One region of the Cellulomonas wangsupingiae genome, then DNA from elsewhere that is predicted to be linked to it. Evidence: predicted binding sites of a transcription regulator. Region 1 holds the regulator's gene; the other holds the start of a gene.

Region 1 (3,398 bases):
CGACGGGCAGCCCGAAGGCCGCCGCGATGGGAGCGGCCGTCTCCTGGGCGCGCTGCAGCGGCGACGCGGTGACGACCACGACGTCGCGGCGCGGCGCGTCCTGCGCCCCGGCCAGCGTGCGGGCGACGAGCTCGGCCATCTGCTGCCCGCGCTCGGACAGCCGGTAGCCGGGCAGCCGGCCGTACAGGAGACCGTCGGGGTTGTGGACCTCACCGTGCCGCAGCAGGTGGACCGTCGTGGCGACCATGTGCACAGTCTCGCAAAGTCTTCCGGGTGCCCGGCACCCGGCGGGCTCAGCGCGGCCGCCCCACCCCGTCGGGCGCGGCGGGGGCACCGGCCGGTGCGCGCAGGTGCTCGACGACCACCTGCATCGCGACGCCGAGCGCGGCGAGCTGGGTGTCGTCGAGCACGTCGACGAGGTGGGCGCGAACCGACTCGACGTGCCCGGGTGCCGCGGCGACGAGCACCTGCCAGCCGTGCTCGGTGAGCACGCAGTTGACGCCCCTCGCGTCGTCGCGCGCGGGCTCGCGTCGGACGATGCCGTCGCGCTCCATGCGGGCCACGGTGTGCGTCAGGCGGCTGCGCGAGTGCGCCAGGTCGTCGGCCAGCTCGGACATGCGCAGCGCGTGCCCCGGCGCCTCGGACAGGCGGACGAGCACCTCGTACTCCCCCAGCGACAGCCCGCTGCAGTCGTCGAGCTCGCGTGCGAGCACGTCGAAGAGCAGCGCCGTGCCGTCGCGGAACGCCCGCCAGTGCTTCTGCTGGGACTCCGAGAGCCAGCGCACGTCGTCGGGGGCGGACGGGGTGGCAGGGGTGGCGTCGGGCGGGCCGGCGTCGTCCGGCTGCACCTTGGCCGTCGAGCTGCGGGTCGGCACGTCGTCCTCCTGGGGTTGCGGCTCACCGTGCACTGTAGTAGAAAGATCAATCACCGAATACTTGTCGAGTCAACGAACCCGTTGGTCCGACGTGCGGACCCCCCACCACGACCCTACGGAGGACCCCATGACCGCTCTCCCCACCGGCACGACCGCTCTCCCCACCGGCCTGACCGCCGGCACCTGGAACATCGACCCCTCGCACACCGAGGCGTCGTTCACCGTCCGCCACGCGGGCATCTCCAAGGTCCGCGGCACCGTCGCGGTCACCTCGGGCGTCCTGACCGTCGGCGAGGACCTCGAGGCGTCGTCCGTGACCGTCACGCTCGACCCCACGACCGTCAGCACCGGCGACGCCAACCGCGACGGCCACCTCAAGAGCGGCGAGTTCTTCGACGTCGAGAAGTTCGGCGACTGGACCTTCACGTCCACCGCGGTGCGCGAGAGCGGCTCCGAGCACGTCGTGGTCGGCGACCTGACGATCCACGGCGTCACCCGCGAGGTCGAGCTCGAGACGACGTTCAACGGCACGGCCGTCGACCCGTTCGGCAACACGCGTGCGGGCTTCGAGGCCACCGTGACCATCTCCCGCAAGGACTTCGACCTGACGTGGAACGCCGCGCTCGAGGCCGGCGGCGTGCTCGTCGGCGACAAGGTGCGCATCGACCTCGACGTCTCGGCCATCAAGGCGGCCTGAGCCACCCGCCGGCACCGCCCGGCACCCACGCCCGAGGGCGCGACCCGCTCGGTCGCGCCCTCGCGGCGTCCGGGCACCGTCACGACACCCCCCCGCCGACGCTGCGCGCCCGGTCGTGGAACGCCAGGATCTGCAGCTCGGAGGCCACGTCCACCGCCCGCACGTCCACGTGGGGCGGCACGCGCAGCGCGCAGGGGGCGAAGGTCAGCACCCCCACGACGCCGGCCGCGACGAGCTCGTCGCACACGCGCTGGGCGACGGCCGCCGGCGTCGTGAGCACCGCGATCGTCGCACCGGTGCGCGCGACGACCGCGGCCAGGTCGGCCGCCGGCTCGACCACGAGCCCCGCCACGGTGGTGCCCACGACCGCCGGGTCCGCGTCGACCAGCCCCACGAGGACGAACCCCCGCTCGGCGATGCCGGCGTAGTTCGCCAGCGCGTGCCCCAGGTTCCCCACGCCCACCAGCAGGACGCGGCGGACGTCCGCGAGCCCCAGCGCCACCGTGATCTGCTCGCGCAGGTGGCCCACGTCGTAGCCGACGCCGCGCCGACCGTAGGACCCGAGGAACGACAGGTCCTTGCGCAGCTGCGCGGGCGTCACACCGGCCCGGGCCGCGAGCTCGTCCGACGACGTCAGGACGGCGCCGTCCGCGGCCGTCTCCTCCAGCGCCCGCAGGTAGCCCGGGAGCCGGCCGACCGTCGCGTGCGGAACCGCCTGGGCCTCGCGCGCGGCACGCCGGACGCCGTCTCGTCCCGAGGTGCGCCGAACGCCCACACGACCCTCCGTACCCGCGTCACCGGGGACGGCCCCGGCGCCTGGTGTCACACGCTAGGGCCTGGCACCGCCCGCCGCGAGAGCCCGCCGCAGCCGGGTCTCGTCGATGCGCCAGTAGCCGCGCCGCACGCCGTCGACGTCGACGACGGGCACGAGGTCGCCCAGCTCGTCGGCCGGCAACCGGCCGTCCGGCGCCGGGACGTCGACGTCGACCTCCGCCCACGTCGCCCCGACGTCCGCGCAGACCCGTTCCACGAGCGACCGCGCCTCGTCGCACAGGTGGCACCCGGCCCGTCCGTAGAGCACCACGCGGGGCGCCGTCGTCCGACTCACGCCGCCACGCTAACCCGCACGGGGGCGGACGGTCGCCCGGCGTGCGGCCGCGCTCGTTACAGTGTCCGGATGCACGCGGGCGACGGGACGGGCGACGACACCGTGGTCGCCGCCACGGTGGAGACACCGAGAGCACGGCTGGTGCCCGAGGGCACGCGCGTGGCGGCGTTCTTCGACGTGGACAACACGATCATCCGGGGGGCGAGCGCGTTCCACCTCGCCGTCGGCCTGTACCGCCGCGGGTTCTTCCGCAAGCACGACCTGCTGAAGTTCGCGTGGGAGCAGGCCCGCTACCGGGCCTTCGGCGAGAACCGCGAGCAGATCGACGACGTCCGCGCGCGGGCGCTGGACATCATGCGCGGGCACTCGGTCGCCGAGGTGACCGCGATCGCCGAGGACGTCTACGACGAGGTCCTCAGCCTGCGCATCTACCCCGGGACGCAGACCCTGCTCGACGCGCACCTCGCCGAGGGGCACGCCGTGTGGCTCGTGACGGCGACGCCGGTCGAGATCGGCGAGCTCATCGCGCGGCGCCTCGGTGCGAGCGGCGCGCTCGGCACCGTCGCGGAGCACCGGGACGGCTTCTACACCGGGCGCCTCGTCGGGGACCTGCTGCACGGCGAGGCCAAGGCGAGCGCGGTCCGTGCGCTCGCCGAGCGCGAGGGGTACGACCTGGGCCTGTGCCACGCCTACGGCGACTCCACCAACGACGTGCCGA
Region 2 (3,398 bases), 930 kb from region 1:
CAGGCGCAGCCGATGGTGACGGCTCCGTCCGGGTCGACGACGACCTGGCCGACGGTGGTGTGGTCCGTGAACGCCCGCACCTTGGCGTGCCGCATGGGCGCGCTGACGGGCAGGGGCAGGTCCTCCGCGGTGGTCGGGTCGGGCGTCGTGTCGTCGTCGTGCACGAGGTCAGTGTCCGCCCGTGAGCGTCCCGTCGTCCACGAGCTGGTGGAGCTCCATCGCGGCGTCCCACTCGGCGCCCCCGAGGCTCGGCATCATCTGGTGCAGGCGCGGGCGCCAGGTCTCCGCGTGCTCCGGGAAGCAGCGGTCGAGCAGGTCGAGCATGGTGGCGACCGCGGTGGACGCACCCGGGGACGCCCCCAGCAGGCCCGCGATCGACCCGTCGGCGGAGGCGACGAGCTCGGTGCCGAACTCCAGGACGCCGCCACCCTTGCCACGCTTGATGACCTGGACGCGCTGACCGGCGGTGACGAGCTCCCAGTCGCGGGGGTGGGCCGAGGGCATGTACGCGCGCAGCGAGCGCAGGCGTGCCGTGTCCGACGCCGTCACCTCGCGCACCAGGTAGGTCAGCAGGTCGACGTTCCGCAGGCCCACGGCCAGCATCGGGACCAGGTTGCCGGGCCGCACCGACCGCAGCAGGTCGGTCCACGACCCGCGCTTGAGGAACTTCATCGACCAGCCGGCGTACGGACCGAACATCAGCGCGCGGCCACCGTCGACGACGCGCGCGTCGAGGTGCGGCACGGACATCGGCGGCGCACCGATCGCGGCCTTGCCGTACACCTTCGCGCGGTGCTGCTCGACGATCTCAGGACGCGTGGTCCGCAGGAACTGGCCGCTGATGGGGAAGCCGGCGTACCCGCGGATCTCCTTGATGCGCGCGCGCTGCAGCAGGTGCAGCGCACCGCCGCCGGCGCCGACGAACACGAAGCGCGCCGTCACGGTGCGCGGGGGGCCGCCGTTCCAGCGCCTGTCGGCCACGGTGACGCGCCACCGGCCGTCGCGCAGCCGCTTGAGGCGCGTGACCTCGCTGCTCGTGTGCAGGCGCGCGCCGCGGGTGGTGGCGTCCGTCAGCATCGCGCGGGTGAGCGAGCCGAAGTCCACGTCGGTGCCCCAGGTGGCGCGCGTGGCGGCGACCGGCTCGTCGTCCGTGCGCTGCGCCATGAGCAGGGGCGCCCACCGCTCGATGACCGCGGGGTCGGTCGTGAACTCCATCTCGGCGAAGAGCGGGTGCGCGCGCAGGGCCTCCCAGCGGCGGCGCAGGAACTCGACGTCGGCCGCACCCCGCACGAACGTCATGTGCGGTGTCGTGGAGACGGCGTCCGCCGCACCGGGCAGACGGCCGGCGGCTGCCAGGTGGTGCCACAGCTCGCGCGAGAGCTCGTACTGCTCGTTGATCCTCACGGCCTTGCTGACGTCGACGGTGCCGTCGGGCCGCTGCGGGGTGTAGTTGAGCTCGCACAGCGCCGCGTGCCCGGTGCCCGCGTTGTTCCACGGGTTCGAGCTCTCGAGGGCGACGGCGTCCAGGCGCTCGTGGATCTCGATGCGCCAGTCCGGCTCGAGGGACCCGAGCAGCGACGCGAGCGTCGCGCTCATGATGCCCCCGCCCACCAGGAGGACGTCGACGTCGGCCGCGGTGTCGTGCGTTCGGGGTGCCACGCGGCGATGCTAGGTCGGGCTCCGGGGCGGTCCCAGCCCAAGTCATGTGATGTTTGTCTCCTGGGACTTTCGTCACATGCGCGCCCGTGACCTGGTCCGATGCACGGTGCGTCGGCAGTGGCTCCCGTCCGGGCCGTCCTGCGCGGGGCCGGTCGCGTGTGTCCACGGCGGCGGGCGACACGCCCTCGCCGCGCGGGCGACACGCGGGTGAGGGGCGTCGAGCGGGTGCGGACGGAGCCCGTCCCGGGGTAGAACCGGTGCATGAGCCCCCACCGTTCGCGCGACCTGACGTCCGACCCCGCGGCGCACCGCCTCGCCGACCAGCCGCTGACCGACGCGGAGCTCGGGACGGCGGACGCCCGCGCGGGCGGTGACGCCGCGCGGGCGCCCCGCTCGCTGCGGGCGTCCGAGCTCGAGCCCGACGACGAGGCCATCGCGTCGAGCGACGAGTGGGACGACCCCGAGCGTCTCTGACACCGAGGCCTCAGGCCGTGAGGCCGGCCGCGCGCGCCTGGCGCAGGAGCTCCTCGCCGTCCGCTCCCAGCAGCACCTCGACGCCCGGGACGTCGTCCGCCCGGTCCTGCTGCTCCTCCTGCTCCGGCGTGGCCGTGGGCAGACCGTGCGAGAGCACGTGCTCGCCCGCGGTCAGCTGGCGGATGAGCACGGCCTCCACGCGGTCGCGGTGCCGCGCGACCGCGCCGGCGTAGATCTGCGGGTCGTGCTGGCCGTCGTCGCCGACGAGGATCCACCGCACCTGGGGCATCTCGGCGAACAGCCGACGCAGCTGCGCCACCTTGTGCCGCTGCCCGCTGCGGAACAGCCCGGTGTTGGTCGGTCCCCAGTCCGTCAGCAGCAGCGGCCCGGCGGGGTAGTCGTGCTGCCGCAGGAACCGCCCGATCGCCGGTGCCGCGTTCCACGCGCCCGTCGACAGGTACACGACGGGGGAGTCGGGCCGCGAGGCCTGCAGCTCGCGGTACAGGCGGGACATGCCCGGCACCGCCTCGCGGGCGCTCTCGTGCCGGACGAAGACGTTCCACGCCGCCACCAGGGGACGCGGCAGGCGCGTGACCATGACCGTGTCGTCGATGTCGCTGACGATGCCGACCGTCGGCTCGGGCCCGACCACGACGATCCGCGCCGTGGTGCGGGCGTCGTCCAGCGACGTCAGCTCGACGTCGTGCCATCCCGGGGGGAGGTCTGCCTCGACCATCGCGTCGACGTAGCCGCCACGATCCGCCGTCAGGCGGTGCGTGGTACCGGCGATCGTCACCTCGACGGTGGCACCCGCGACGGGTGCGGTGAAGAACGACCGCCACCCGCGCACCGGCGGCGCGAGGCGCTCACCCGTCTGGGCTCCGGCGCCCGCGTCGGGCAGGTCACGCTGACGGACGTTCGGGGAGGCCAGCAGCGTGCGCGCCAGGACACGCACGCGACCACCCGACCCGTACCCGGCGTAGCCGATGACCCGCACGGTCCAGCCGCGGCGACGAAGGACGCGCGCCACCGCGGCGTCGAACCGGTCCTCGAGGCGTGCGGCGACGTGCAGCTGCTGCACCGGGCTGCCGTCGGGGTTCTCGATGCGCGGCGACACCCGTCCCGCGCGCAGCCCGTCCTCGTCCGACGCGGACGCGCCGGAGGGCAGGGGGTGCGCGTCGGACGCCGCCGGGCCCTGGGGCGCGGTCACGGGGCCTTGCGCTCGGCGGAGGCGGCGGCCTTCGCCGCGGCCTTCTCCGTGGCGG

Evidence for each region. The regulator Rex, encoded in region 1, represses fermentation and respiration genes when NADH is low (regulators of the CRP and FNR family bind a similar motif). The targets are predictions, from matches to a motif close to CTTGTGAANNNNTTCACAAG.
Region 2: the regulator Rex is predicted to act here: its motif matches at 1,703-1,722, upstream of mqo (malate dehydrogenase (quinone)).

What each region holds. Positions count from the first base shown of each region.
Region 1 covers NZ_CP101989.1:3,074,254-3,077,651, forward strand. Annotated here, with positions in the region: gene NP075_RS14230 (histidine phosphatase family protein) at 1-247, opposite strand, end outside; gene NP075_RS14235 (MarR family winged helix-turn-helix transcriptional regulator) at 294-875, opposite strand; gene NP075_RS14240 (YceI family protein) at 1,003-1,572, shown strand; gene NP075_RS14245 (redox-sensing transcriptional repressor Rex) at 1,652-2,347, opposite strand; gene NP075_RS14250 (glutaredoxin family protein) at 2,402-2,680, opposite strand; gene NP075_RS14255 (HAD family hydrolase) at 2,750-3,398, shown strand, end outside.
Region 2 covers NZ_CP101989.1:2,142,129-2,145,526, reverse strand. Annotated here, with positions in the region: gene NP075_RS09950 (hypothetical protein) at 1-164, opposite strand, end outside; gene mqo (malate dehydrogenase (quinone)) at 169-1,659, opposite strand; gene NP075_RS09940 (hypothetical protein) at 1,921-2,133, shown strand; gene NP075_RS09935 (App1 family protein phosphatidate phosphatase) at 2,144-3,343, opposite strand; gene NP075_RS09930 (Dps family protein) at 3,340-3,398, opposite strand, start outside.